DNA from 4 places in the Bacillus sp. AMCV2 genome. Region 1 is predicted to be linked to each of the others. Evidence: riboswitches for the same ligand, from Rfam matches in the RefSeq annotation. Region 1 holds a riboswitch; each other region holds the start of a gene.
The links. Region 1 has a riboswitch for S-adenosylmethionine ahead of metE (5-methyltetrahydropteroyltriglutamate--homocysteine S-methyltransferase). Riboswitches for the same ligand answer to the same signal wherever they lie in the genome.
Positions count from the first base shown of each region.

Region 2: linked by a shared signal. The riboswitch ahead of AC0OMA_RS10255 (2-hydroxyacid dehydrogenase) and the one ahead of metE (5-methyltetrahydropteroyltriglutamate--homocysteine S-methyltransferase) in region 1 are both predicted to bind S-adenosylmethionine.
Region 3: linked by a shared signal. The riboswitch ahead of metN (methionine ABC transporter ATP-binding protein MetN) and the one ahead of metE (5-methyltetrahydropteroyltriglutamate--homocysteine S-methyltransferase) in region 1 are both predicted to bind S-adenosylmethionine.
Region 4: linked by a shared signal. The riboswitch ahead of AC0OMA_RS19910 (5-methyltetrahydropteroyltriglutamate--homocysteine S-methyltransferase) and the one ahead of metE (5-methyltetrahydropteroyltriglutamate--homocysteine S-methyltransferase) in region 1 are both predicted to bind S-adenosylmethionine.

Region 1 covers NZ_JBVYIB010000002.1:1,379,604-1,386,820, forward strand. Annotated here, with positions in the region: gene guaD (guanine deaminase) at 1-9, opposite strand, end outside; gene AC0OMA_RS07345 (histidine phosphatase family protein) at 144-770, shown strand; gene metE (5-methyltetrahydropteroyltriglutamate--homocysteine S-methyltransferase) at 811-3,099, opposite strand; SAM riboswitch class I at 3,227-3,382, opposite strand; gene isp (serine protease Isp) at 3,515-4,474, opposite strand; gene rsbRB (RsbT co-antagonist RsbRB) at 4,697-5,530, shown strand; gene thiX (HMP/thiamine ABC transporter permease ThiX) at 5,563-6,327, opposite strand; gene AC0OMA_RS07370 (ABC transporter ATP-binding protein) at 6,302-7,217, opposite strand, start outside.
Region 2 covers NZ_JBVYIB010000002.1:2,032,146-2,039,362, forward strand. Annotated here, with positions in the region: gene AC0OMA_RS10240 (GNAT family N-acetyltransferase) at 1-453, shown strand, start outside; gene AC0OMA_RS10245 (MFS transporter) at 532-1,776, opposite strand; gene AC0OMA_RS10250 (FGGY-family carbohydrate kinase) at 1,874-3,337, opposite strand; gene AC0OMA_RS10255 (2-hydroxyacid dehydrogenase) at 3,355-4,389, opposite strand; SAM riboswitch class I at 4,473-4,564, opposite strand; gene AC0OMA_RS10260 (molybdopterin oxidoreductase family protein) at 4,712-6,754, shown strand; gene AC0OMA_RS10265 (hypothetical protein) at 6,821-7,114, shown strand.
Region 3 covers NZ_JBVYIB010000002.1:3,191,063-3,198,279, forward strand. Annotated here, with positions in the region: gene metQ (methionine ABC transporter substrate-binding lipoprotein MetQ) at 1-68, opposite strand, end outside; gene metP (methionine ABC transporter permease MetP) at 82-750, opposite strand; gene metN (methionine ABC transporter ATP-binding protein MetN) at 743-1,768, opposite strand; SAM riboswitch class I at 1,875-1,983, opposite strand; gene AC0OMA_RS16600 (SCP2 sterol-binding domain-containing protein) at 2,098-2,442, opposite strand; gene AC0OMA_RS16605 (thioredoxin family protein) at 2,549-2,869, opposite strand; gene AC0OMA_RS16610 (toprim domain-containing protein) at 2,871-3,233, opposite strand; gene AC0OMA_RS16615 (YusG family protein) at 3,311-3,547, opposite strand; gene gcvH (glycine cleavage system protein GcvH) at 3,603-3,986, opposite strand; gene AC0OMA_RS16625 (arsenate reductase family protein) at 4,053-4,409, opposite strand; gene fadE (acyl-CoA dehydrogenase FadE) at 4,520-6,304, opposite strand; gene AC0OMA_RS16635 (acetyl-CoA C-acetyltransferase) at 6,319-7,217, opposite strand, start outside.
Region 4 covers NZ_JBVYIB010000002.1:3,857,743-3,864,959, forward strand. Annotated here, with positions in the region: gene pepT (peptidase T) at 23-1,255, shown strand; gene AC0OMA_RS19890 (hypothetical protein) at 1,360-1,488, shown strand; gene AC0OMA_RS19895 (hypothetical protein) at 1,787-2,041, shown strand; gene AC0OMA_RS19900 (LURP-one-related/scramblase family protein) at 2,169-2,657, shown strand; SAM riboswitch class I at 2,723-2,829, shown strand; gene AC0OMA_RS19905 (5-methyltetrahydropteroyltriglutamate--homocysteine S-methyltransferase) at 2,823-3,950, shown strand; SAM riboswitch class I at 4,019-4,125, shown strand; gene AC0OMA_RS19910 (5-methyltetrahydropteroyltriglutamate--homocysteine S-methyltransferase) at 4,203-5,339, shown strand; gene AC0OMA_RS19915 (3-hydroxybutyrate dehydrogenase) at 5,392-6,165, opposite strand; gene AC0OMA_RS19920 (CoA transferase subunit B) at 6,182-6,832, opposite strand; gene AC0OMA_RS19925 (CoA transferase subunit A) at 6,829-7,217, opposite strand, start outside.

The sequences.
Region 1 (7,217 bases):
ATGATTCATCCCAATCCCTCCTGTCAATAGAGTGTTATTAGTATAGCCGAAAAAAGGGCAAAGAACATTCTCAAAAAAGTGTAAAATAAACAAAGTTTTTGGGGGATTTGCTAAGATAAGAGGAGAAAAGAGGAGGGGTAATCATGCTGCATTTATATATTGCCAGACACGGACAGACCCAATGGAACGTAGAAAAACGGATGCAGGGCTGGATGGATTCTGATTTAACAGAACTTGGGCTGTACAATGCCCGTGCTCTTGGGGAGCGTCTGAAGGATATTGAATTGAATCAGGTATACATCAGCCCGAGCAAGCGGACAGAAGAGACAGCAAAAACCGCACTAGGGTCGCGCAGGCTCCCGCTGGTGATAGATCATATGTTCAGAGAAATGTCACTGGGCTCATGGGAAGGGAAAAAACAAGAGGATATTGAAAGGGACGAACCAGATCTTTTTCACGCTTATTTTCATTATCCCGAAGCTTATCGCCAGCAGGGAAGTGAAACGTTTTTTGACTTTGAAAACCGGGTAAGGCTGGCACTCCAAACGATTTTAGACAGCCATTCTTCCGGTAATGTTCTCTTGGTTACCCATTCTGTCTTTATATTAATGCTGTTAAATATCATAAAGGGAAGACGCGTTAATGACATATGGAATTCTGCTTACATACATGATACATCATTGAGCCTTGTGGAATTTGATGAAAATGGAACAGCCGAAATAATAATAGAAGGGGACGGGAAGCATCGGAAACCGATTTCCGCTTTCTAATAGAAAAAACCATCTGCCAAATGCAGATGGTTTTTTCAAATTATACTAGCTGTGTCTGCTGTGCTCTTGCCTGTTTTGCGGCTTCAACCATGTTTTTCAATGCTGCAACCGTTTCTTCCTGCTGTCTTGTTTTCAATCCGCAGTCCGGATTTACCCAGAAGCGGTCAGTCGGACAGACGGCAAGCGCATCAACGATAATATTGTACATTTCTTCAGTTGACGGCACACGAGGGCTGTGAATGTCATATACACCAAGGCCAAGCCCTTTCAAATACGGGTGGTTTTTTAAGTAATCTAAAAATCCTCCGTGGCTTCTGCTATGTTCGATTGTAATCACATCGGCATCAAGATCATTGATTGTATCAACGATATCTTCGAAGTTGCTGTAGCACATATGTGTATGAATTTGTGTCTCGTTTTTCACGGAAGAAGTGGTTAATCTGAATGCTTCTGCCGCCCAAGTCAAGTACTCATCCCAATCGCGGGTTTTCAATGGAAGGCCTTCGCGCAGCGCTGGTTCATCGACTTGAATGATTTGAATGCCTGCGTCTTCAAGCGCTTTAACTTCTTTGCGAAGGGCAAGCCCGATTTGGAAGGCGATTTCTTTCCTCGAGATATCGTTTCGAGGGAAAGACCAGTTTAAGATTGTAACCGGGCCCGTCAGCATTCCTTTTACATGCTTGGAAGTCAATGACTGTGCGTAGACTGTGTCTTTCACTGTCATCGGTTCAATAAATTCAACATCTCCGTAAATGACTGGCGGGCGGACACAGCGTGAGCCGTATGATTGAACCCAGGCATATTTAGTGAAGGCGAAACCGGCCAGCTTTTCACCGAAGTATTCGACCATGTCTGTCCGTTCAAATTCGCCGTGAACAAGGACATCAAGCTCCAATTCTTCCTGAATATCAATCCATCTTTTTGTTTCCGCATTGATAAAGTTTTGATACTGTTCATCGGACCACTCAGCTTTCCGCCATTTTTGGCGTGCGCTCCGCACTTCAGCAGACTGCGGGAAGCTGCCGATCGTTGTCGTCGGCAAAAGCGGAAGGCCGAGAGATTCATTTTGCAGGGCTAAACGTTCTTCAAACGGAATCGGGCGCTTGAAGTCTTTATCAGTTAATTGCTCAAGCTCTTTCTTTTGTTCAGAATTGGCGCCTGTTGCAAACTGTTTAAGCGCCTGGATATCAGCCTTAGCCTGCTGAATCTCTTCGCTGATCGCCGCTTTTCCTGATACTAAACCTTCTTTCAAAGCTGTCAGCTCGGCCAGCTTCTCTTTTGCGTAGGACAATCCGTTCAATAGGTCTTTTTCCAAATGCTCATCAGGGTGTTTCGCTACCGGAACATGCAACAGGCTGCTGGAAGGCTGAATCCACAGTTCATCAACTTTTGCAATGCTGAGAATATCAAGAACGGCATCGAGACGCTCTTCAAGGTCCGCTTTCCAAATGTTGCGTCCGTCGATAACGCCGGCTGCCAGCACTTTGTCTGTCGGAAAACCATGTGTTTTAAGCTGTTCCAGGTTTCTGCCTTTGTCGTGAACGAAATCAAGGCCAATTCCCTGAACCGGGTAAGAGATCAGCTCTTCATACGCATCAACAGAATCAAAATACGTCTGCAAAAGCACATTCAAGGATGAAAGCTCACTTGTAATGCTTTCAAATAACTCTTTTGCGCCGCGGACATCTTCACTAGAGGCGGTAACGAGCGCCGGCTCATCGATTTGAACCCATTTTACGCCTTCTTCTTCAAGTTCTTTCAAAAGCTGTACATATAATGGCACAAGGCGTTTTTGGATCGCTTTTGCTTCGGACGGTTCATAGCCTTTAGCGAGCGTAACGAACGTATAAGGGCCGACAATCACAGGCTTTGTTTCCACACCGTATTCCTGTTTGATCCGGCGATAATCTTCGAGTTGTTTGTTTCTTGTCAGACGGAACTCAATGCTCTCGTCATATTCCGGAACGATGTAATGGTAATTTGTATTAAACCATTTTGTCATTTCACTAGATACAGCGTCTTTGATTCCGCGGGCGATAGCGAAGTATGTATCGGTAGCGTCAGTCAAATGTCTGAACCGTTTCGGGATCCAGTTGAAGCTGACTGCTGTGTCGAGTACATGGTCATACTGTGTGAAATCAGAAACAGGCACAACATCAATCTGCTGGTCAATTTGTGTTTTTACTGCGGATAAAAATAGTTCGTCGATTTGCTTTAAAAACGTATCTTTATCAGTACTGCCTTTCCAATACGCTTCAAGTGCTTTTTTCCATTCCCGGTTCAGTCCGATTCTCGGAAATCCTAAATTCGATGTTTTGATGGTTGTCATTGTTTCTCCTCCTTTATATGTAAAACACTCTCTTTAACCCGCGGATACAGGCTGCTAAGAGGTTTTCTCACAACAAAAAGCCTCTTTCCCATGAGAGAAAGAGGCTTTTCTACGTAAAACACTGCCTCTCTCATCTCTCAGACACAATCTGATGGAATTAGCACCGTGCCTTATGAGACATCAGTCTCGGCGCGAAAAGCAGTGCGCCCCATTTCACAATGGTATTACGGTCGGTTGCTGTTGGGGTCAAAAGGCCAATCCCTCGCCCAACTCTCGATAAGAGAAAATGTTATTAATTTTTTGAAAAGTTGAATCATTTGTTGGTAATCTTAACAGTAATTCAAATTCATTGTCAACATAGAATTTGAAATTTTTATTTACATGATGTGGTGTATATTATATAAGAAAAATAATCTTATAGGGTCAACAAATGTGATTGCTCTGCTTTTTCTGCGAGCTCATCAGGAGCTGTTAAATACAGGAATCCATTGCCTGCCAGCGTTTTTGCAATATCAAGAGGAAGTGTCCTGCGGATTAGCTGTGCGAAAACCTCAGATTCAGAAAGCTTTCTTTGAAATGATTCTTCTTCATAGCTTTTGATTAAAGCAAGCGCACCGCTGACATGAGGGGCAGCCATTGAAGTGCCGGTCAGCTTACCGTACTTCTTGTTGGGAAGGGTGGATAAGATGTTTTCTCCTGGTGCCACAAGGTCAATCTCTTTATTTGCGTTAGAAAATTCTGATAATTCTCGCGCTACAGAAACAGATCCAACTGCAATCACTTCATTATAAGCTGCGGGGTAGGAAAGCTCTTCTGTGCGTTCGTCGCCGTCACCTTCATTTCCCGCTGCACAAACGACAAGCACTCCGTTTTTCACTGCGTTTTTCACTGCTTCTTTTAGCTCTGGCACATCGCTTGGCCCTCCAAGGGACATTGAGATGATGTCGACTTTCTGTTCCACCGCGTAGTTGATGCCGTTAATTATCCATTCGTATTGTCCGCTGCCGTTCTCGCCGCCAAGAACCTTCACAATCAATAGGCTTGCCTCAGGCGCGACTCCGGCAATGCCTCCGTTTGAATCATTAGCTGCAATTGTTCCGGCGACGTGTGTGCCGTGTCCGTTGTAGTCGGAAATCGCATCTTCCTTGCCGCCGTCGTCATCCGTGAAGTTCTTTCCGCCGATGATTTGATTTTTTAAATCAGGGTGGCTTGTGTCGCAGCCCGTGTCTAATACAGCAACTTTAATATTTTTGCCTTTTACCCCTTTTGCCCACATTTCTGGCGCCTTAATCACTTTAATGCCCTCAGGAAGCTCGTTTACATCCATGATCTGCTCATTCGTCACATACGGGATCAAGCGGATTTCACCATTCATAAAAAAGCCCTCCTTTTTTATGCTTTCAAGTGGATTCAAGGGTGTTGCCTCATATTATATGAAAAAAGCAAGCGCTCGGACAGAGCCATTTGAAGCATTTTGAAAAAATAGGATACACACCAAAGAATTAGTAATCTTCAAAATATTGGATGGCTTCGGCGTGTATGACTGGGATTCAACTGTAAGTCAAGTTATAATAGTGTTGGGGAAAGGAGCAGTGTCATGAAACTGAATGAAAAATTATATGCATTTTTTTCAGAGCATGTGGAACAAATGGCCGAGGAATGGATTGAAACGATGGAGGAAAGTGATCCGAATTCGCTTTACGCCCTACATAATGCAACAGTAACGGAAGAATTGAAAGAGCAGGACAGAGAATTTTACCGGCATCTGAATTACATGTATGTTTTACCGGAAAAACAATTTCTCGAAGAGTTTCAAGAGTGGGTCATTGAGCTGACCAACGATCAAAAACATCTCGACACACCGGTTCAGTATGTCATTCGGGAGTTTATGAGAAACAGGAGATTATATACGAAGTATTTTGAGAAGTTCGCAGAAGAAAATGAATCAGCGTTTGAACCGGGAGAGAAGCAAAAATGGGCAGATTTGATTGTAAAAGTATTTGATTTCACCATTTATACATTCGTTGATCACGCTGAAATGAATGCCAAGCAGCAATTAAACGCCCAAAGAGAAATGATATTGGAATTAAGCTCACCTGTCATTACCCTGAGCAAATCAACAGCTCTGCTGCCGCTTGTCGGTGACATTGATACCGAACGGGCGAAGTTTATTCTGGAAAACACGCTTCAAGCTTGTGCGAAAAGACGTGTGGAGCATCTGTTAATCGATCTGTCAGGTGTTGTTGTGGTGGATACGATGGTGGCGCACCAGATCTTTAAATTGATTGAGGCGCTTAATCTGATCGGTGTCCGGTCAACCCTGTCAGGAATCAGGCCTGAAATTGCGCAAACTGCTGTACAGCTGGGGATTGACTTTTCGAATATTACTATTAAAACCAACCTTGCCCAAGCATTAAATTATCATCAATAAGAAAAAATCCGCTATCGTCGATAGCGGATTTTTTATGAGGCAAAACAGAAAGATACGAGAAAAGATCCTGCGAATAACAAGAGAACGAGGCAAAAGAACAGCCAGTCGCGCCGGTTCACGCTCAATGTCCTGTAATATGTCCGGTTTCTGCTTCCTGTAAAACCTTTCGATTCCATCGCAAGCGCTGTCCGTTCCGCTTTTCTGATGGCGCTTGCCAATAGCGGTATGGTATATCGTTTTAACGCACTGATTTTATTAATGATGCCGCTCTCCGCCGCTCCTCCTCTGATTTTATGAGCCTGCTGAATCAGCTGGACCTCATCCTTTAGCAGCGGAAGAAAGCGAAAGCCTGCAATGACACCGTACGCGAGCTTTGGTGAGAGCCTGCACTGCTGGACAAGGCTCAGCATAAATAAAATCGGATCGGTTGTAAAAACAAACATCATCGATAAGGCGGAGAAGCATAAAATACGAAACCCGAGAGAGATGCCGACAGACACATTATCGCTGTTAATTGAGATAGGGCCTGCTTGAAACAAAAAATTATCCGGTGTTGTCGGCACCTTTCCAAAAACTGCGGCTGTCCACACGCATCCGAATGCTAAAATCAAAAACGGAATCGTAAACAACAGCCATTTTTTCAATGGGATTCCGGCCGCCAGTAGAACGCCCGCAACGATGATGATATAAAAACATGCCGGAGTGTAAGGGTTGTAAATAAACGACAGCATGACGACACAACAAAAAACCGCCGCCGCTTTCACAGTCGGATTAATGAGATGTAACGGCTGCTTCATCACGCACCTCCTCTTGATATGCCATCCATTCATATAGAAGGGGAAGGGTGAGCTTTGCTTTTTGGACAAGCCCTGTTTCTTGAGAAAACAACTGCGCTGGAGATCCGTCAAAGGCCAGGCCCGTATCGTGAAGCACAAGCACGCTGTCAGCATACGAAGAGACTAGCTCCATATCGTGTGTAATTATAAGGACAGCGGTTCCCTCTGCCTTGATACGCTGAATCATTTCCATGCATTCAGCCGCTGTGCGGGCGTCCTGGCCAAAGGTTGGTTCGTCTAATAATAAAACCTTTACGTCATGCATGAGCATAGTAGCAACGCTCAGTCGCCGTTTTTGCCCTTGGCTGATCGCAAACGGATGATGATCAGCCAAATGCGCAAGACCAAAACGCTGCAGCAGGTGTTGCGCTTTTTTCTCAGTTTCAGCATTTGCTTTCTGGCCGAACAGAAGCTCGTCATACACCGTATCGGTGACGAATTGATGCTCAGGGTTTTGAAAAACAAATCCCATCCGTTTACGCAATTCTTTTTCTTTATATTTCTGCAGCGGCTGGTCATTAAGAAGGATTTTGCCGCTTTGCGGTTTCATGAGACGGGCCAAAACTGATAGGAGCGTCGATTTTCCAGTTCCGTTCGGACCGACAAGCGCCGTTAAAGAACCTTCGCGCAACGAAAAGCTGATGTCTTTGAAAATCGCCTGCGGTCCTCTCGCGAACGAAAGGCTGCTGACTTCAAGCACACTCTCCCCAGAAGGGGCTTTCTTCTTTTTGGCATGCCCGGCAGGAATAGGCTCTTTGAACAGCATCTCTTTTGATAAAGTAAACGGCATACTCAGCTTTTCCTGCAGATGACAGACCTTTGGAATGGCGATGCCCAATTTCTTTAGTGTC
Region 2 (7,217 bases), 650 kb from region 1:
TCAAACGATGAGGTGACACGCTATTATGGGCTTGAAAACATGGAATCTATAGAACAGGCCATTTCAATGATTCAAACGTTTGCGGCCCTCTATCAAGAAAAACGCGGTATACGGTGGGGAATTGAAAGACGGGACACTAAAGAACTGATCGGAACAATTGGCTTTCACGCTCTGGCCCAAAAACATAGGCGCGCGGAAATCGGTTATGAAATCATCCCGGCGCATTGGCGAAACGGATTTGCATCAGAAGTCATTTCAAAGGTCGTATCTTACGGATTTTCTGCCCTTGGACTGACGCGTATTGGCGCAGTTGTATTTACCGCTAATGAAGCATCAAATCGTCTGCTTCTAAAAATGGGTTTTCAAAAAGAAGGCGTTTTAAGACAGTACATGTATCAAAATGGGACACCATATGATACAAATGTGTACTCTATTGTAAAACCAAGAGAATGACGGCATTCTCTTGGTCTGTGCGCACATCCCTTTTCCTTTAAAAAGATAAAAAACGCCCTCAAACAGGGCGCTTTCTAATTAAGATGCATATTGAGGAGATGTTTCCTCCTTAACTGCTTTTTCCTCAGGTATATGAATACATTTTGTCAAGACCGCACTTGCAAGGTAAAGGGCCGCAAAGATCCAGACCACGCCTTGCGCGCCGACGAGACCGATGAACAGCCAAGCGAGTGCGGGGCCGACAAACGCTGATAAACCTGCAGCCAAATTCAATACAGACATGGCTGCCCCTTTATCTTTTCCTGCCACCGTCGGCACAATTGCACCAATAGGCACATAGCCTGCCAGCAAACCGCCCCAAATAAAGCCGATCACGCTGACAACCGCTAAGCTTCCGCCGGAGAAAACAGGTGCGTAGTATAATAAGAGGGTGAAAATGCCGCAGCCGACTCCGCCGAACCAAATAACAGTATTTTTCCAGCCGAATTTATCGCCGACAATACCAAAGATAAGGTTAAACACAATGTTCCCCAGAAAAATCGTTCCCCAAATTTGCAGCCACACATTGGTTGAAATTCCATGCTGGGCCATGTGCATCGGCAAAAAGACTGGAAAACCATATGTACCAATGCTGTTGATGATTCTGATGATTCCGCCTGTAAGCACGCGCGGATTTGTAATTAGAATCGTAACCCCTTTTAAAAGCTCCTCGGCTGTTTCTGATCTTTTTCTTTTCTTCTTTTCAAAACGGTCTTTATTGATAAACAATGCAAAAAATGCACCGAGACATACCCAGAAAATAGAGCTCCAAAGCGTATTCAAATAACCGAACGCTTTGATCGCGTAGCTTGAGTACCAAGCGCCGAACACAAACATGCCGAGGCAATATGCAATCCAAAACCAGCCGACAGCAGTGCTCAGTTTGCTTTGCGGTGTTCTGTAAATGACCCATGTCAAGAAAGAATAAGCAAAAAGCGGGTAACCTAACCCTTTTACGAAGTAAGTCACATACATCACTGGCAGGTTCAGCTGTTCAAATCCAAATACGATAAAAGCAGCTGTACCGATCACATAAAACAACAGCCCCATAAACATCGTTCGTTTTGCGCCAAATGCTTCGAGACATACACCCGAAAACCAGGAAGCTATGGCAAGCGCAATTCCATATATACTAAAAATGGAAGCGGACTGCTGAACGGTGAGCCCGTTTTCGATCAAAAAAGGACTGAGCCAGCCTTGTTCAAGGCCATCTCCCATCATAAACAAAACAACCCCTAAAAATCCCCAGGCAAGCCGCTTCGGTATTCCTATTTTATCCAACATATCTGTCTCCTCCTTAGATGCTCATATCAATCAATTACCGTATTACCTTATTAAAGTTGAAAATTAAATGATTCCTCAAAACAGCAGAAATGCCGCCTTAAATTAATACTTTGCTTTCTGAACCTGAAAAAAAGCGCTGTGTTCGCTTCCATTTCTCATATAAAGCCAATTCTGTCTGACAGTCCTTCGGTTCGATCACCCGGACATTTGCTGACATCTCCTCCGTTAATTGAAAGATTTCATTGCAAATGACTGCAGCTCCAACAACAGATGCCTGATGATATCCCTCTTGGACATAGACCTTTTTTTGAAGAAGGTCCGCGATATATTGAGTGAGCGCTTTGCTTTGGAATCCCCCTCCGCACACCCAAACATAGTCACGTTCAAACGGAGTAACCTCTGTTAAAATGTCAAAGTTCCATTTGATTGAAAATGCGATCTCTTCTAGCGCTGCACGTACAAAATGTGCCCTCTTTAAATGTGCTGACAGCGGGGCATCAAAAAGAAAACCGCCTCTCGTTAATGCATTCTTTTCAGCCGATAAATAAGAGCCGAGAGCCGCTACACATGCATGGTCTTCTTTTGCAAGTGCAGAAATCTCCTCCTCCATTACTTCGTACGTTTCATTCGGATAAAAAATCTGTTTTAATTTTTGATAATTCAAGCCGGTAATTCCCGGATTCGTTTCCACAAGCCAATGCCCTTGATCTGTGTGACAGTTCAGCCAGGCTTTATGTTTTGTGTCGCCATGATTCGCAGTAATTTTGGTTATTGGCGTTGTTGTCCCTGATACAATGACAATGTCCTCAAGTCCAGCTCCGGTGCTTTTGACAGCCAGCTGTGTATCCCCGCCCCCTGCTATAACCTTAGCATTTATTGAAAGGCCTAATTCGGATGCATATTCATTTGCTATCGTTCCAATTGCTGTCCCCGCTCTAACAAGAGGCGGAAGGATAGATGGAGAAAAGCCAAATATGTCGCACATCTCTACTGACCAAGTGTTTTGCTTCACATCAAACAACAGGGTTTCTGTTGCCTGTGATGGTTCATATGTTAATATTCCGCTCAGTTGGTACGTCACCCAATCACTGATGCTAGTAAAGCTTGCAGTCTTTTCCCATAAAGAGGGCTGGCGCTGTTTTAATCCATAAAGCTTGAGCGCAGAAAAAAGTGCGGTTGGCAGGCGGCCTGTGCGGCTGTATATCTCTTCCCGATCGGGAATGCTCGCCTCCCACTCTCGACCGCGATTATCGATGTTCGGCAACCCGAGAAAAGGATTGCCGTTTTGATCGATCAGAACAATTCCCTGTCTTTGGCTCGTCGATGTCAAACCAATGATGTCAATATCATGCGAACGGGATAGCGCACGTTTTGCCAAATTCATCACCTGCTTCCACAGCACCTGAGGAGAAAAATAACGGCTGTCCGGGTAAAGCGTCTCTGTGGAATACACAATGTCCTCCCGTTCAACTGTTAGAACACTGCCAGTTACACTCACGACCGCTACCCTCGCATTGCCTGTGCCAATATCAAAAACGAGATAGCCTTTTTGTTTTTTCATTCTCTTAGCCTCCTTTCTTATCCCCCTGTTTTCAGTTCGTCCTTGTTATACACTGTCGGAATATTAAGAGTTTTTTCACCCTTCCACTTTTTGAGGGCTTCATTCAGTATCGTCACGTGATGATCCTCCACTTCAAATGTTGCTCCAGCGAGATGCGGTGTTGCCAGAACATTAGGCAATGAAATCAATTCATAATCTGATTCCTCTGGAGGTTCATGATAAAAAACGTCTAATATCGCACCTCTGATTTTATGTTCTTTTAATACAGATAAAAGATCTTCACGGTTTACAACAACTGCTCTTGAAGTGTTGACGAAAATCGCACTCTCTTTCATCAGATCAAAATACTTCCGATCAATAAGTCCAAGTGTTTCCTCAGTACGAGGCAGATGGACAGAAACGATATCACTGTCTGAAAACACCGTTTTAAGAGATACTTTTTCATACAGCGGATGATCGTCTTGAATGTATGGATCGTAATACTTTATTTTACAGTCAAATGCAGTCAGCAGTTTTGCAATCCTTTGACCAACCGCCCCGAACCCAATCATGCCAACCGTTTTTCCTGATAATTCATTTCCTTTAAATTTGACATAAGCCTGTAGGTAATCACTGTCCCACTTTCCATCCTTCAGCCATTGATTCGAGACGCTGGTATGGCGGAGAAAGGTAATCACATTTCCAATAAACATTTCAGCAACGGCTTGTGCATTCCGCCCTGGTGTATAAAAAACAGGTATGCCTCTTTTTGAGGCAGCTGCCACATCCACATTGGAGGGCATTCCCCTGCAAACACCGGCAAATGAAAGTTCGGGAACAGAAGCAAATACGCTGTCTGTTACCTGATCAAGCTCAGTAATCAAGCCTGTCGCATTTGTTGCTTTTAGCAGCTGAATGAGTTCATCTTCCCGATATGCCCGGCCTTGTTCCTTCCAAGATTGATAAGCAACTGAGCCAAACAAGTTTTCTAGCTCTTTTCGTCCTTCTTCGTTGTACGGTGCTGTAACCAAAACCGTCATGGTGCAAAACATCCTTTTCATCGTATTTTTCATAAAAAAAATCTCTTTCCGAAGATGGAAAGAGATTCATATATAGGCGCGCTCTGTTACAGGCAGACGCCGGTATAAACCTTGCTTTCCTATCTTTCAAGCTGTCGCTTGCTGGAATTGGCACAATAATGTTGCCGAGGTTTCATAGGGCCAGTCCCTCCACCTCTCTGGATAGAAAATGTTGAGTATGTAATTTTCAGAATAAAGAATACGTTTATCATAAAGAAGTCTCATATTGATGTCAATCTCTTTTTTCAGAATTGACGTTATCATCGGAAATGTTATAATTCTTACAAAATATCTAACTAGAGAGAGGAACTGGGCCATGAAATCTTTTGCCACACAACAAAACGGCATTTTCAAATCCGTTTGCTCGCTGGACTGCCCGGACCAGTGCGGATTGTTAATACATAAAAAAGACGGGAAAATCGTAAAAGTGCAAGGAGACCCTGATCATCCTGTCACAGCTGGAAACATATGCAACAAAGTCCGGAATATGACGGAGCGCATCTATGATGAAAAGCGGCTGACTACACCGCTCAAACGAACAGGTGCGAAAGGCCAAGCGATATTTGAACCGATTTCCTGGGAAGAGGCAATCGATACGATCACCTCCCGCTGGAAACAGCTGATTGATGAAGAGGGAGCTGAAAGCATACTTCCTTACAGCTTTTACGGAAACATGGGGAAATTGACAGCTGAAGGAATGGACCGCCGCTTTTTTTACCGCATGGGGTCAAGCCAGCTTGAACGGACGATTTGCAGCAAAGCGGGATCTGAAGGCTATAAATATACAATGGGCATAAGCGCGGGAATCGATCCTGAGGAAACTATTCATACAAAACTATTTATTTTTTGGGGAATCAATGCGGTCAGCACAAACATGCACCAAATTACAATCGCCCAAAAAGCGCGAAAACAAGGTGCCAAAATTGTAGTGATCGATGTGCATAAAAATCAAACAGGACGTCTCGCAGATTGGTTTATTCCAATAAAGCCTGGAACCGACAGTGCACTTGCTCTTGGCATCATGCACATTTTATTTAAAGAAAACCTTCATGATGAAGCATTTCTGTCCGAGTACACGGTTGGCTATGAAGAGCTCCGTGAACACGTGAAACAATATGATCCTGAAAAGGTGTCGATGATCACCGGTGTCAGTACCAAAGATATTTACCGACTGGCAAAAATGTACGGGGAAACCTCCCCTTCTTTTATCAGAATCGGAAACGGACCCCAGCATCACGATAACGGCGGGATGATTGTAAGGACGATTGCCTGTCTTCCGGCGATCACCGGCCAATGGCTGCACACAGGGGGCGGCGCAATTAAGCATAACAGCGGAATTTTAGAATATAACACAAATGCCTTGCAGCGGCCCGACTTATTGCAAGGGCGCACACCGAGTTCGTTTAATATGAATCAGCTTGGCAAGGTGCTTTTGGAAACAGACCCGCCGATTCGCTCTCTTTTTATTTACGGAACAAACCCGGCCGTCGTTGCGCCGGAAGCAAACAAGGTCAGACAGGGCTTGCTGCGGGAAGACTTGTTTACTGTGGTTCATGATTTGTTTTTAACGGAAACGGCTGCATATGCGGACATTGTACTGCCTGCAACATCCGCTTTTGAAAATACTGATTTTTACACCTCCTACTGGCACCATTACATTCAGCTTCAGCAGCCGGTGATCAAGAGATATGGGGAAAGCAAGTCTAACACTGAGGTGTTCCGATTACTGGCTGAAGCAATGGGATTCACAGACCAGGAGCTTAAAGATTCAGATGAAGAATTAATCCGCCAGGCGCTTGACCATCCAGATAATCCGCATTTGGCAGAGATTGATTACGATGCACTTGCTAAGCATTCATTTATGAAAGCGAAACGCGAAAAGCCACTGTTTCCGGGCGAACTTCCAACGCCAAGCGGAAAAATAGAATTATATTCAGAACAAATGAAACAAGACGGCTTCCCGGCTTTACCGACATATACACCTCTTGTAACCGATAATGAACATCCGTTTATGTATGTTCCGGGGCCAAACCATAATTTCTTAAACTCAACATTTTCCAATAATGAAAAACACATCAAACTTGAAAAGACGCCAAAGCTCTTTATCAACACAAAAGATGCTGAAGAACACGGAATCGTTGATGGGGCACCTGTACGAATTTGGAACAGCCGGGGAGAATGCCAGCTGACCGCTGCAGTTGGAGAACAAGTACTGCCAGGTGTCGTTGTCAGCCAAGGATTATGGGCGGATGAACAAGGAAAAAAACAGCTTGTAAACGCGCTAACCCCAGACCGATTGTCCGATATGGGCGGCGGCGCCACCTTTTTTTCAGGCCGTGTACAGATTGAAAAGGTTTGAAAAATAATGAAACCCGGAGTATGCCAAGCCCGTATAACATAACATCGACATAATGGAGGCATACACATGGACGTTTTTTTAGGAATTGGTATTGCTTTGGCTGGATATTTTATCGGTGAAGGCTTAAAGCAGATGAACCATACAAAAGGTAATGAACAAAATGATATCTTGCTTATAAAAGAACGGGATATTTACTTTTACATCGGACTTTTTTTAGGAATAACAACGTCTGAAGCAAAACAGTTAGCTGGAGACATGGCAGACCTGCCTTACATCGAAATAAACGGAAAAAAATATGTACAGAAACATATGTTAAAAGATTGGACATTCACATTAGTTGAAAAACATCAGGGTGAATAAAACAAATCTGAGGAGAGCGAGATTCATTGTCACGCTCTCCTCTGTTTAGCTGTATGGATTGACCGCCACCAAAACTTTGTTCCATAAGCGCTGATAAAACGAT
Region 3 (7,217 bases), 1.8 Mb from region 1:
TTCGAACCGCAGGCAGCCATAACTCCTGCAAATACAAGCAGTAATGCACCCAAAAATAGCTTTTTCAATGTAAATCCTCCCTTATCGTTTGTCTATAATATTTGTTATTAGATCACCGATGATTTGAATAATAAACACGATGATTAAAATAAACACAGTAGCAACGAAGGTAACATCAGCGTTATTAGACTGATATCCTTCTACGTACGCAAGGTTTCCAAGGCCTCCTGAACCAATGGCTCCGGCAATTGCCGTTGAGCCGATCAAAGCGATGGCAGTAACCGTAATGCCAGAAATAAGAGCAGGCATTGATTCCGGAATCAGCACTTTGAAAATAATCGTAGACGTTTTCGCGCCCATTGATTTAGCGGCTTCAATCACACCTTTATCCACCTCACGCAGCGCGATTTCAACAAGGCGCGCGTAAAATGGTGCCGAGCCGATTACCAGCGCCGGCAATGCGGCGTTTGGCCCTAAGATCGTGCCGACTAAAAATTTCGTAAAACCTAATAGTAAAATAATTAAAATAAGGAACGGAATCGATCTGAATATGTTAACAACGGCCGAAATCACAGAGTTGACCGCTTTATTCTGCCAGAGGCTTCCTTTGCTCGTCAGAAAGAGCAGCAAGCCGAGGATGACCCCGATGACAAAAGCAAACAGTAAAGAAATCAGCGTCATATAAAGTGTTTCATATGTCGCGTTCCATAATTCAGTTAAATCAACGTTCGGGAAGTATTTTTCAAACATTCGTGATCACCTCTGCTTTCACCTGTTTGTCATTAATGAATCGGATCACGTTTTGCACTTCTTCCTCGTCTCCGTCAATGTGGATGAACAGTGAACCGTAAGCCCCATCCTTCGTCTGCGAAATTTTCCCTTGCAGAATATTGACGCTGACATTGAAGTTTCTGATCATCTCTGTAATCAGAGGCTGTTCAGCTGACTCACCGACAAATGTGAGCTGAACCATTTTTCCTGATGCTGTATCATCAAGAAGATGCTGAAGCGTCTCTTTCGTTTCTTCCGGCTCTGTCACCTGTTGAACAAATCGTTTTGTCATTTGTTCCTTTGGATTTTTAAAGACATCGAGAACCTCGCCTTCTTCGACCACCTTGCCGTTTTCCATGACGGCGACTCTGTTGCAGATTTTGCGGATGACATGCATTTCGTGCGTAATCAGCACAATCGTCAAACCGAGTCTTTCATTAATATCGGACAATAGATCCAGAATTGAATCTGTCGTTTGCGGATCTAATGCTGATGTCGCTTCGTCACAAAGGAGAACCTTCGGATTGTTTGCAAGCGCTCTGGCAATTCCGACACGCTGCTTCTGCCCGCCGCTCAGCTGAGACGGATAAGATTTTTCTTTTCCTTCTAAACCTACCAGTTTAATTAGTTCATTGGCGCGCTTGATCCGCTCGCTCTTTTTCACCCCGGCAATTTCCAAAGGAAACATGATATTATCTCTGACAGTCCGCGACCAAAGCAAATTGAAATGCTGGAAAATCATACTGATCTCATGGCGTGCTTTTCTTAAACCGCGTCCATTTACTTCATTAATCTTGGTTCCCGCCACTTCCACGGTTCCTGAGGTTGGTTTCTCAAGGCCGTTCAGCAGACGGATTAAGGAACTTTTACCAGCTCCGCTATATCCTATAATTCCAAAAATCTCACCTTTTTTAATGGAAAGCGAGACATTTTGGACAGCATTGACATCTCCATGTTTCGACTTGTAAACTTTTGAAACATCCTGAAGATTGATCAAAGCAATCACCTGCCTTAACACTATTCTAAGAAATCTTCCGGTTTTTTTCTGCAAAAGAAAAGCCTTTCTGCACACTTGAGCAGAAAGGCTTATATAAAATGCCTTTCTCTCATCTTTCAAAGCGCTGAACGCTTCGTGTGAATTGGCACCATTTCAACAGCGTTGATGGTTGCCGGGCTTCATAGGGCACTTCCCTCCACCTCTCTTGATAAGAGAAATATATAGTCTTTTTCGTCCGGAAATTCTTAATGTAGAATAGCACGGCGAATGATTAAATGTCAATAAAATAAATGATGTCAACTTTTACTATTATAATAATTTATTATTTTTTAATTTTTTAAAATCCTCTGAAAAAATCCATTTGTCAGCCAGAGAATGGCTTCCAGTTTTAACAGGGCCCTGAATGATCCCTTTACTTTGAGGCTTCCGCTCTGAATCAGGTGCTGAAGGGAAATGTCTCCGTGCAATAAATCAATAATTTCTGTTTGGTTTCCGTAAAAGGTCAGGTTGGACGTTTGGGGCGGGGAAACTTTTTTCATTTCTCCCTGTTCGTTTATTGAGACGGTTAAGGCTTCTGCTTCTCCTTGGAAGGTAATGAGCAATGTTGAGGCATTCAAAAGGGGTTTTAAAAACAGATGCTGATACTCATCTTCTAAAACTTCCGCTTTCTCCATATGTACAACCTCCTATTTGTTGGTCATACATACACATTTCTCTCTTTGTCGCAAGAACCCCTTTATAAAACGAACGACAATTTCATTGGATATGCTGAGAAATATGTCATAAATGGGATGCGGAAGATGATTTTTGTTTGATCAGCTCATATAAATAAGAAACGGAATAAAATGCATATCCTCTTTCGACCATCTTTCCGCCTTTAAACAGCAGAAAACAAGGGACGCTTTCAATTTGATACGCTTTTGCGAATGTCGGAGAGTAATTGACATTGTTTTGATAGAAGGCGACATCAGGCAGCATTTCTTTCACCACTGTCAGCATTTTGCTTGCAAGCTGGCAGGTGCCGCAAAACGGAGTATATAAATATAGAAGGTACACATCATCTTCAATGTGGTCAAGTTCGTGTTCTTGGAGTTCTTTCATGCTATACACCTCGGGACTTTCTTTCAAGAAAAATAGTATGGACATTCAGATTCGCACGCAGCAATACAGAGGCGACATGGTGCCTGGGCGCAGCCGCTACTTCCTTATAGGCTCTGTCGATATGGAGATGGCAGGCTTCATTAAATTCACGCTTCAGCTGTTTTCTCAATTTCTCACCTGATTCATCAGCATCAACTAATATATAGACGTCTTTATCATAAAGCTCGTCAGCCAATTCCTCAAGCCTCAGCTGGCTGATTGTTCCGTTTGTGCAGATAATGCGCACCGGCTCATTCAGGACGCTTTCGATTTTCTCTTTATCTGATTTCCCCTCGACAATCATAACCTTTTCCAGCTCATCCATCTTCATCTTGTTCACCTGCCGCGTCAAATTTGAAACGTTCAGATTGTAAAAGAAGGCAGTGAAATTCACCGCCAACATTAACACCAGCCGTTTTCGTAGTCACAATCTACATATTTTGCGTCGTCTCCAGAGACCACATCGGCTGTCTTATAAAATTTCTCATTTTCAAAGGAATAACCGGACTTAAGCTCATATTCATTCATGCTTGTCATTTGGCCGATCATCTCATTATCATGATATAACGAGAGCCGGCCATTTTGAAAGCGGCCTGTCACGTCATTGGTGACATCGAGCTTTTGTTTGTCGAAAGCCATATTGGACACCTCCCATAACGTTAGCGTGTCCAATTGCTTTTACGGCTATCCTGTTTTAGTCTTCTTGTGTCATCTCTTCGTATTGCTCTGCTGTCATCAGTTTTTCAATTTCAGAAGCGTCAGATGGCTCAACGACGATCATCCATGCTTTTTCGTACGGAGATTCGTTGACGAATTCCGGACTGTCATCAAGATCTTCGTTTACTTCCACAACTGTTCCGTTAATCGGTGCATAAAGCTCAGATACCGTTTTAACGGATTCAACACTGCCGAATGGCTCGTCCGCTTTGATTTCAGCGCCCACTTCAGGAAGTTCGACAAACACGATGTCGCCTAGTTCGGACTGGGCAAAATGCGTAATTCCGATTCTGGCTTTTTCTCCTTCAACTTTTACCCACTCGTGTTCTCCTGAGTAACGCAAATCTTTTGGTATGCTCAATTGAATCCCTCCATTTTTTACAGCACTATAATTAGAAGATACCACACTTTTCAAAAAAAATTTACATTAAGCCCAGTTTTCTTCAAATTGGTCTTCTTTAAATCCGACAGTCACTTTTTCGCCGTCTGTTGTAAGCGGGCGTTTAATCAGCATACCATCTGAAGCCAGCAGCTCGAGCTGTTCGTCCTCTGACATGTGATACAGCTTTTCCTTGAGATTGAGCTCGCGGTATTTCATGCCGCTCGTGTTGAAAAATTTCTTGAGATCCAGCCCGCTTTTTTCATAAAGCGCTTTTAATTCTTCTTTGCTTGGCGGCTGCTCAGCAATATGTATTTCGTTTATTTCTTTCCCATGCTCTTCAAGCCACTTCTTTGCTTTGCGGCACGTTCCGCATTTAGGGTACCAGTAAAAAGTTAACGACATCTTCTTCCCCCTCAATAAAATAATCGAGGTTATTTTAACACAGTTTGTTTTAAAAACCTAAAACAGTGCTTCTTAAAAAAGAGCTCCGCGCATGCGGAGCTCATGGCCAATCAGACAATATATTTCTCAGCCTCAAAAATGCCTGCCGCCGCCTCGCGTTTTTTCTGAATCACGTTTTTAGGCGTTACGCGTGTCAGCTTGCGCAGAGCGGAAAGCATCATGCGGAGTGAATCTCCTTCTTCCATTGCGATAAGGGATTCCTTCGCATGCGCTTCAATTTCGTTAAAGGCCTCTTGAACGAAAATTTCTGTGTACAGCACCTTTTGCGCTGCTTTTTCAGCGCCTTGTGCGGCAATGGCCTTTTCCGTTCTGAGCACGGCTGATTCCATTGCGTATACATTGCTGACGATATCCGCTACGTTCACGAGAATTTCTTGCTCACGATCGATCGCTTTTCCGTATTTTTGCGCGGCTAGGCCGGCAGCAAACAACGCAATTTTTTTGGCTTGCTTGACGATATATTTCTCCTGCTCTAAGACGCCGCTTCCAGGCTCTTCAGGCATAAGCATCATGAGTTCTTCCTGCAGCGACTGCGCTTTTTCGAATAAAGGTAGCTCGCCTTTAAACGATTTTTTCAGGAAGGTGCTTGGCACGATTAACCGGTTGATTTCGTTTGTGCCTTCAAAAATCCGATTGATCCTTGAATCCCTATAGGCCCTTTCTACTTCGTATTCCTGCATAAAGCCGTAGCCTCCATGAATCTGCACGCCTTCATCAACGATATAATCAAGCGTTTCAGAGCCGAATACCTTATTCAGAGAGCATTCGATGGCGTATTCCGCAATTGATTTGGCAATTTGCCGGCCGTCCTTGAGATCTTCGGCCGTGAACTGGCTCATATTGTCTTCAAACAGCCCGACGGTTCTGTATACAGAGCTTTCCATCGCATACAGCCTTGAGGCCATTGTCCCGATTTTTTCCTGTGTCAATGAAAAACCAGCAATCGGCGTTTTAAATTGGCGGCGCTGATTTGCGTATGCCGCAGACAGCTCGATGACGCGTTTAGATGCGCCGATTGTGCCAACCGCCAGTTTGTAACGGCCGATGTTTAAAATATTAAAGGCGATGACATGCCCTTTGCCGATTTCTCCAAGCAGGTTTTCCTTTGGCACTTCAGCTTGATCCAGAATGAGGGTTCTTGTCGATGATCCCTTAATTCCCATTTTCTTCTCTTCCGGCCCCGTCGAGACACCCGGGAACTCTTTTTCTACAATAAAGGCTGAAAACTTGTCGCCGTCTACCTTGGCGTAAACCACAAATACATCGGCAAAAGCAGAGTTGGTAATCCACTGTTTTTCCCCTGTTAATACATAATGGGTTCCTGCTTCATTCAGCACAGCTGTTGTTTTTGCTCCAAGTGCATCAGACCCAGAGCCAGGCTCAGTCAGAGCATAAGCGGCGATCTTTTCGCCTGAAGCGAGTCCAGGCAAATATTTTTTCTTTTGTTCTTCTGACCCGAAAAAGACGATCGGCAAGGAACCGATACCGACATGCGCGCCATAAGAAAGAGAAAAGCTTCCCGCACGCGAAAATTTCTCAGTGATGAGTGCCGAGCTGATTTTATCTAGGCCGAGTCCTCCGTATTCTTCCGGCACATCGGCGCCAAGCAGCCCTAGTTCGCCCGCTTTCTTCAACAGTCTGACAGAATGCTCGAATTGATGGTTTTCGATATCATCTATATGAGGAAGAACATCTTGCTCGATGTAATCCTCTGTTGTTTTCGCAATCATTTTATGCTCGTCAGTGAAATCCTCCGGTGTATACATTTGATCGTATGTGACATCCTCGATTAAAAATCCGCCGCCTTTTTGTACTTCAGCCGCTTTTTTTGCCATTTGTTTTTCCCCCTTTAGCATAATTCAAATACACCGGCCGCTCCCATCCCGCCGCCGATACACATGGTCACGACTCCAAATTGCTCGTTTCTCCGTTTCATTTCATGGATGAGTGAGAGTGTAAGCTTTGTGCCTGTACAGCCAAGCGGGTGTCCAAGCGCGATTGCGCCCCCGTTGACATTCACTTTTTCTTCATCAATTCCCAATTCCCTGATTACTTGAATGGCCTGTGAGGCAAAAGCTTCATTCAGTTCAAACAAGCCGATGTCCTGCAGCTGAAGTCCGGCAAGCTTCAAAGCGCGCGGAATCGCTTCCACCGGTCCGATTCCCATCACTTCCGGCGGCACGCCGCCTACCGCAAAGGAGCGGAATTTCACAAGCGGCGCCAGGCCAAGAGCATCAGCTTTTTCCCGGTCCATCAGCATGACAGCCGCCGCTCCGTCACTCGTTTGCGAGGAATTGCCCGCAGTCACCGTCCCGTCAACGGAAAAGGCCGGGCGCAATGTCGATAAGATGTCTGCAGTCGTTTGCGGGCGAACACCTTCATCCTGAGAAAATACAAATTGTTTTTCCTGAGGCTTATGGTTTTCTCCAATTTCTGTCACCGTCACTTCTACGGGTACAATTTCATCTTTAAATTTTCCTTCTGCAAGGGCTTTAGCGGCGTTTTGGTGGCTGCGAACGGCAAACGCGTCTTGATCCTCACGGGAGACGCCGTATTTTTTCGCGACTTGCTCGGCTGTGTGGCCCATGCTCATATAATATTCCGGTGCCTTTTCTGCCAAAGCAAGGTTCGGACGGGTAACATGCCCCATCATCGGTACTTGCGACATGGATTCCGCTCCGCCGGCGATCGCTGTATCGTAGGCGCCGAGCATAATTTTTTCTGCTGCATATGCAATAGACTGAAGGC
Region 4 (7,217 bases), 2.5 Mb from region 1:
AAGACAAAGGAGATGATTGGAAATGAAAGAAGAAATCATTGAACGGTTTACTACATATGTAAAAGTCGACACACAGTCCGATGAATCCGTTGACACTTGTCCTTCCACACCCGGCCAATTGACATTAGGAAACATGCTCGTTGATGAATTGAAGTCCATCGGCATGCAGGATGCAGCTATTGATGAAAACGGCTATGTCATGGCAACTCTTCCCTCCAATACTGAAAAAGACGTGCCGACAATCGGCTTTCTCGCTCACGTCGACACCGCTACAGACTTTACCGGCAAAAACGTGAATCCGCAAATCATCGAAAGCTATGATGGAAAAGACATCGTTCTTAACGAACAGCTGCAGGTCACCCTGTCACCTGATCAATTCCCTGAGCTGTCTGGCTATAAGGGCCATACACTCATCACCACAGACGGCACCACCCTTCTCGGCGCAGACAATAAGGCCGGTATCGCTGAAATCATGACAGCCATGGATTACCTCATCAAACACCCTGAAATCAAGCACGGCACAATCAGAGTCGCCTTTACGCCTGATGAAGAAATCGGAAGAGGGCCACACAAATTTGATGTGAAACGGTTCAATGCATCCTTTGCCTACACGGTTGACGGCGGGCCGCTCGGCGAGCTTGAATATGAAAGCTTCAATGCCGCTGCCGCAAAAATTACGATTAAAGGCAACAACGTACATCCCGGAACAGCTAAAGGGAAAATGATCAACTCTGCGAAAATCGCGATGAAGCTGAACAGCCTGCTGCCGGCAGACGAAGCGCCTGAATATACAGAAGGCTATGAAGGCTTCTACCACCTGCTGTCGATTCAAGGAGACGTAGAGGAAACAAAGCTCCACTACATTATCAGAGACTTTGACAAAGAGAATTTCCAAAACAGAAAAGAAACAATGAAGCGTGCCGTTGAAGAACTTCAAAACGAATACGGGCAAGACCGGATTCTGCTGGATATGAACGACCAATACTACAACATGAGAGAGAAAATTGAACCTGTCATCGAAATCGTCAACATCGCCAAGCAAGCGATGGAAAACCTCGGCATCGAACCGAAGATTTCTCCCATCCGCGGCGGCACCGACGGATCGCAGCTGTCCTACATGGGGCTTCCAACGCCAAACATCTTTACAGGCGGGGAAAATTTCCACGGCAAATTTGAATACATCTCAGTTGACAACATGGTCAAAGCCGTAAATGTCATCGTTGAGATTGCAAAGCAGTTTGAAGCGCAAGCATAATGCCAAAAGCCAGTCCAAAAAAGGACTGGCTTTTTTGTGTGAAAGTGAAACATTTTAAACGCGTCCTCCGTAAAACAAGTATCAACAAATGAGGAGGAAAAACAATGACAAAACATGCAATCGCTGCAAAGAGTCTCTTGAAAAAATGGATCATTTCCAGGCCGCTTAACATGCAAAAGAAATCCAGCCCATTTCAAAAAATCAGAAAAATGTTCAAACGCTTCTTCAAATAAAACATTCAAATCCCCTAAATACAATCCGTATTCACCCGTACCGCCCAAATGCTCCGTAATTTGGGTTTTTTGTGTTCAATTCCGCAAAATAGGGTATAAACCAAACAAGCAAGAAAACAGCACCCAAAAACAGGTAATTAGAATTACATAAACTTAGGTTAAAAGTTATATAAAGGAATTTATTTTATCGTCGATAGTAACTATAGAACCAATCATCAACAAGAGCAAACAGCGTAATTCAAGACTATTTTCAGGTCATCAGGTTATACTGTTTTAGAGGGACAGTTTCTCGTTATTTATTGATTTAGAATTTTTTGAATACTTTTTGACTTTTTATCCGTACAATAGAGAGTACCAAAACTTTTTTTGGGAGGTATGTAATATGATCCTATTTATTATCATCGCATTATGCGGCTATCTTCTTTTTTCTTTCAGCAAGGACAATCGCCGCAAACCGCAAAAGACAAGCCCTCTGCCAGCAGCTGCACCTCATCACAACAACCTAATCGACCTTGACGCCATCCGCCAAAAACGCCGGATGCATCTTTCCTAATTCTATATTTCAAACGAAAAGGCTGCTGATCACGCAGCCTTTTAAAATTGTTTTGATTTAGAGCCTGAAACCTTTTCGCCACCTATCCGTAATTTCATACAAGGCAAACCCAAAGGAGACTTCAGCAATGATCGAGTTATTTATGAAACAAAAAATGTTCTCATTTAAAGATGCATTTCACATTTATGACCGGGATGAACAAGAAACATTCAAGGTGGAGGGACGTTTTTTCTCGTTAGGAGACTCATTACAAATGACAGATACATCCGGAAAAACGCTCGTTTCCATAGAACAAAAACTAATGTCTTTATTGCCGCGCTATGAGATTTCAATTGGCGGGAAAACAGTTTGTGAGGTAACGAAGAAAGTAACGTTTTTCAAACCGAAATTTGTGATTTCCGGGCTTAACTGGGAAATCGATGGTGATTTATGGAGGGATGAATTCCAGCTGACGGACGGGGAAAATGTCCGGATGTCAGTGAGCAAAAAGTGGCTCAGCTGGGGTGATTCCTATCACTTGCAGATTGCAAACGAGGAAGATGTTCTGATTTGCACTGCCATCGCTATCGTGCTTGATATGGTTTTATATAACGATGAAGATGAAAGTATTTTCTAAAAAGCATTGACAATTGATCCAAAAGTAATAATATTAAGATAATTGAAATCTGAATATGAAGTTGTACCTTATCAAGAGAGGTGGAGGGACTGGCCCTATGATACCCGGCAACCGCTGTTTCAAACAGAATGGTGCTAAATCCTTAAGAACATTGCGTTCTTGCAGATGAGGCGGAGATTTGATCGTTCAAGCTCTTCCTTCACAAAGGAAGAGCTTTTTACATGCTCAATATTCGGCAGTTTGCTTCGTTCCGTTCCGGTGAAGGAAGCCCGGCAAAAAAAAGCGACTGGTGAGATGACAGCGGAACAGCTTCGTGATATCGAAAATCAAGAGATCACCCGCATCGTGGAAAAACAAAAAGAAATCGGTCTCAACGTGGTAACAGACGGGGAATTCCGGCGTTCCTGGTGGCATTATGACTTCCTGGAAGGGCTTGACGGTGTGGAACCGTTCATCCCGGCTGAGGGGATTCAGTTCCATAACACAAAAACGAAAGCGCGCAGCATCAAAGTGACGGGAAAACTCGATTTTACGAGCCACCCAGCGCTTGCTGATTATCAATTTTTACATGAGATTGCCGGTAACGCGACGCCAAAATTGACCATTCCCAGCCCAAATATGCTGTTTTTTGGCGAAAAGGCGGATAAAGGGATTTATGACGATCAAGAGGAATACTTTCATGATCTGGCCCAAGCGTACAAAAAAGCAATCAAAGCCTTCTATGATGCTGGCTGTCGTTATCTCCAGCTTGATGATACGTCATGGTCTCTCTTCTTTGAGGAAAAAGGCAGAGAGGTTGTCCGGGCGCTCGGCGGTGATCCAGAAACATTGCCAGCCATATTTGCCAAAACAATTAACGATGCCGTCGCAGACCGGCCTGACGATTTAACGATCACAATGCACATTTGCCGCGGCAACTTCCGCTCAACCTGGGCGGCATCAGGAGGGTACGACGCTGTAGCGGAAACGATTTTGGACGGCTTAAACCTTGACGGCCTTTTCTTGGAATACGATGATGACCGCTCAGGAAATTTTGATCCGCTCCGTTTTGTGAAACGCAAGGATCTGCAAATTGTGCTCGGCTTGATCACATCGAAATACGGCGAGCTTGAAAATCCTGAGGATGTGAAACGCCGCATCAATGAAGCCGCGCGTTTTGTCAGCTTGGACCAGCTATGCCTGAGCCCGCAGTGCGGTTTCGCCTCTACAGAAGAAGGCAACCTTCTGACAGAGGAGCAGCAATGGGCAAAGCTTCGCCATGTCATCGACATTGCCAACGATGTGTGGAGATAATCTATCATTGACAGAAATAGAAAATGTGTGAATAATAGATACTATCAGAAAATTTCATAAAAAGGTTTTCCTTATCAAGAGAGGTGGAGGGACTGGCCCTGCGATACCCGGCAACCGCTGTTTAACAGAATGGTGCTAAATCCTTTAGAGCAATGATTGCTCTTGAAGATAAGGTTGAGATTGTCACGCAAGCTCTTCCTTATCCAAAGGAAGAGCTTTTTTATATTTGAATGGAAAGAAGGAATGGACAACATGTCACAACAAACAACACCCGCAGAACAAAAATCACTTCAAAGAAAAAAACCGCCGTTTCGCGCGGATCAAGTCGGAAGCCTGTTGAGATCTGAGCCCGTCAAAAAAGCGCGGCTGCAAAAAGCGGCCGGCGAAATGACGGCTGAACAGCTTCGCCAAATTGAAAACGATGAAATCATCCGCATTGTGGAAAAACAGAAGGAAATCGGCCTGAACGTCGTGACAGACGGGGAATTCCGCAGAGCATGGTGGCACTTTGATTTCCTGGAAAACTTAGATGGCGTTGAGCCGTTTACTCCTGAGCACGGAATCCAATTCCATAACGTACAGACAAAAGCACGCGGCATTAAAGTCACAGGTGATATCGACTTTTCAACTCACCCAATGCTTGAAGATTATTCATTTCTCCATAGCATTGCCGGTGACGCGACGCCAAAGATGACGATTCCAAGCCCGAATATGCTGTTTTTCCGCGGAAAACTGGAAAAGGATGCGTATAAAAAAGATTATCACCTTTTCCAGCATGATGTATCCAAAGCATATAAAAAAGCGATTCAAGCATTTTATGACAGAGGCTGCCGCTACCTCCAGCTTGATGATACAGCGTGGGCCGTTTTCTTATCAGAAAAAGGCTTAAAACAAATCGAAGCGTTCGGAACAACGCCTGATGAGCTTCGCCAGCTGTTTGCGAAATCGATTAACGACGCGATTGCAGACCGCCCGGATGACTTGACGGTAACCATGCATATTTGCCGCGGCAACTTCCAGTCCACTTGGACAGCGGAAGGCGGCTATGACGCAGCCGCCGAAACCATTTTTGACGGCTTGAATCTTGACGGACTTTTCTTAGAGTATGATGATTCACGCTCAGGCGGATTTGAGCCTCTCCGTTACGTAAAACGGTCTGATCTTCAGCTTGTTCTTGGCTTAGTGACATCTAAATTCGGTGAGCTTGAAAATCCGGATGACGTGAAACGCCGAATCGAAGAAGCGTCCCGTTATGTAAGCTTAGACCAGCTTTGCCTCAGCCCTCAATGCGGATTTGCTTCAACTGAGGAAGGCAACAAGCTGACTGAAGAACAGCAATGGGCGAAGCTCCGCCATGTGGTTGAGATCGCTAATGATGTTTGGAAATAAGCAAAGAAAAAACACACTTGATTCCCTAGCGGAGCAAGTGTGTTTTTTTATGTCACTGTGCGGTGTAGCCCCCATCAAGGACGACAGCCTGCCCAGTGACGCCCTTCGCCTTCTCGCTTGCCAAAAACACGGCATAATCCGCAATTTCCTTGACGGAAAGCAGTCGCTTTTGCGGCACAAGCGGAAAAATGACTTGTTCAAGTACAGAGTCGTAAGGGACATTTCTAGTTTTCGATAGATCGCTAAGCTGATTGCGTACAAGCTGGGTATCGACATAACCCGGGCAGAGCGCATTGACTGTTATGCCGTGGGGCGCGCCTTCCAGCGCCCCGACTTTTGTGAGTCCAATGACGCCGTGCTTGGCGCTATTATAAGCGGATTTCCCTGCAAAGCCGACTAATCCATTAACAGACGCGATATTAATGATTCTGCCAAACTGCTGTTTTTTCATGATCGGAAAAACATGCTTCATTGCAATAAAGGGCGCCGTCAGCATGACCTTGATCAGCTGTTCAAAGGTGTCTGTCGGAAACTCTTCAATCGGAGCGACGTGCTGAATACCGGCATTGTTCACCAAAATATCCAAGCGGCCGTATCGTTTTTGGATGACGTTCACCGTATCAGCAACTTGCGCTTCCTTTGTCACATCATACGGAATGGCCGCCGCGTCCAAGCCTTCTTCTGCAAGCTTGGAGGCTGCTTGTTCACATGCTTCCGGACGGAGGTCTGAAACGATGACGCTAGCGCCTTCACGGGCGAATTCTCTTGCCATTTCGAATCCGATTCCGCCGGCAGCCCCCGTCACCAAGGCGACTTGTTTTCTCATGTCAAACACCTTCCCATTAAGAATTGAGTACAGACTGGCTTACAGCGAAATCAGCTTCTGTTTTTTCATAAACCTCTTCAATTGTGACACCATCCTGAAGCTCCGTCAGTGTCATGCGGCCGTTCACAAAATCAAATACAGCCAAATCCGTAATCAGCCTGTGCACGACTTTCTGGCCTGTCAACGGAAGGGAGCATGTTTTTTTCACCTTTGATTCACCATGCTTATTGACGTGCTCCATGATGACAACGATTCGTTTCGCCCCGTTGACGAGATCCATAGCGCCGCCCATCCCTTTTACCATTTTGCCCGGGATCATCCAATTGGCCAAATCCCCCTGCTCCGAAACCTCCATTCCGCCAAGAATAGCCAAATCGATATGCCCGCCTCTTATCATCGCGAATGACTCAGCGCTGTCAAAATAAGAGGCGCCCGTCACTTCAGTGATCGTTTCCTTTCCCGCATTGATCAAATCCGCGTCTTCCGTTCCTTCCAGAGGATAGGGACCGATTCCGAGCAAGCCGTTTTCCGACTGAAGCATGACGTGAACGCCATCGGGTATCTCATTTGCGACAAGCGTCGGCATTCCAATCCCGAGATTCACATTCATGCCGTCCTTGATTTCTTGTACAGCCCGTTTGACCATTCGTTTTCTCGCTTCCTTCACTTGGCCTCACCCTTTCCCGATGCTTGCTGAACTGTTCGTTTTTCAATCCGTTTTTCTTGGCTCGCGCCAAGCACAACATGCTGTACGTAAATTCCCGGCGTATGGATGTGATCTGGATCGAGCTCTCCTGCTTCCACGATTTCTTCCGCCTCGGCAATCGTGATCTTGCCTGCCATGGCGGCAATGGGATTGAAATTTCTCGCCGTTTTCCTAAAAACCAAATTGCCCATGGTGTCCGCTTTCCACGCTTTGACGATCGCCACATCGCCGGTAATGCCTCGCTCCAGCACATAAGTCCGGCCGCCGAATGTTTTATGTTCTTTTCCCTTGGCTATGGAGGTGCCGACGCCTGTCGCCGTATAAAATCCCGGTATGCCTGCACCGC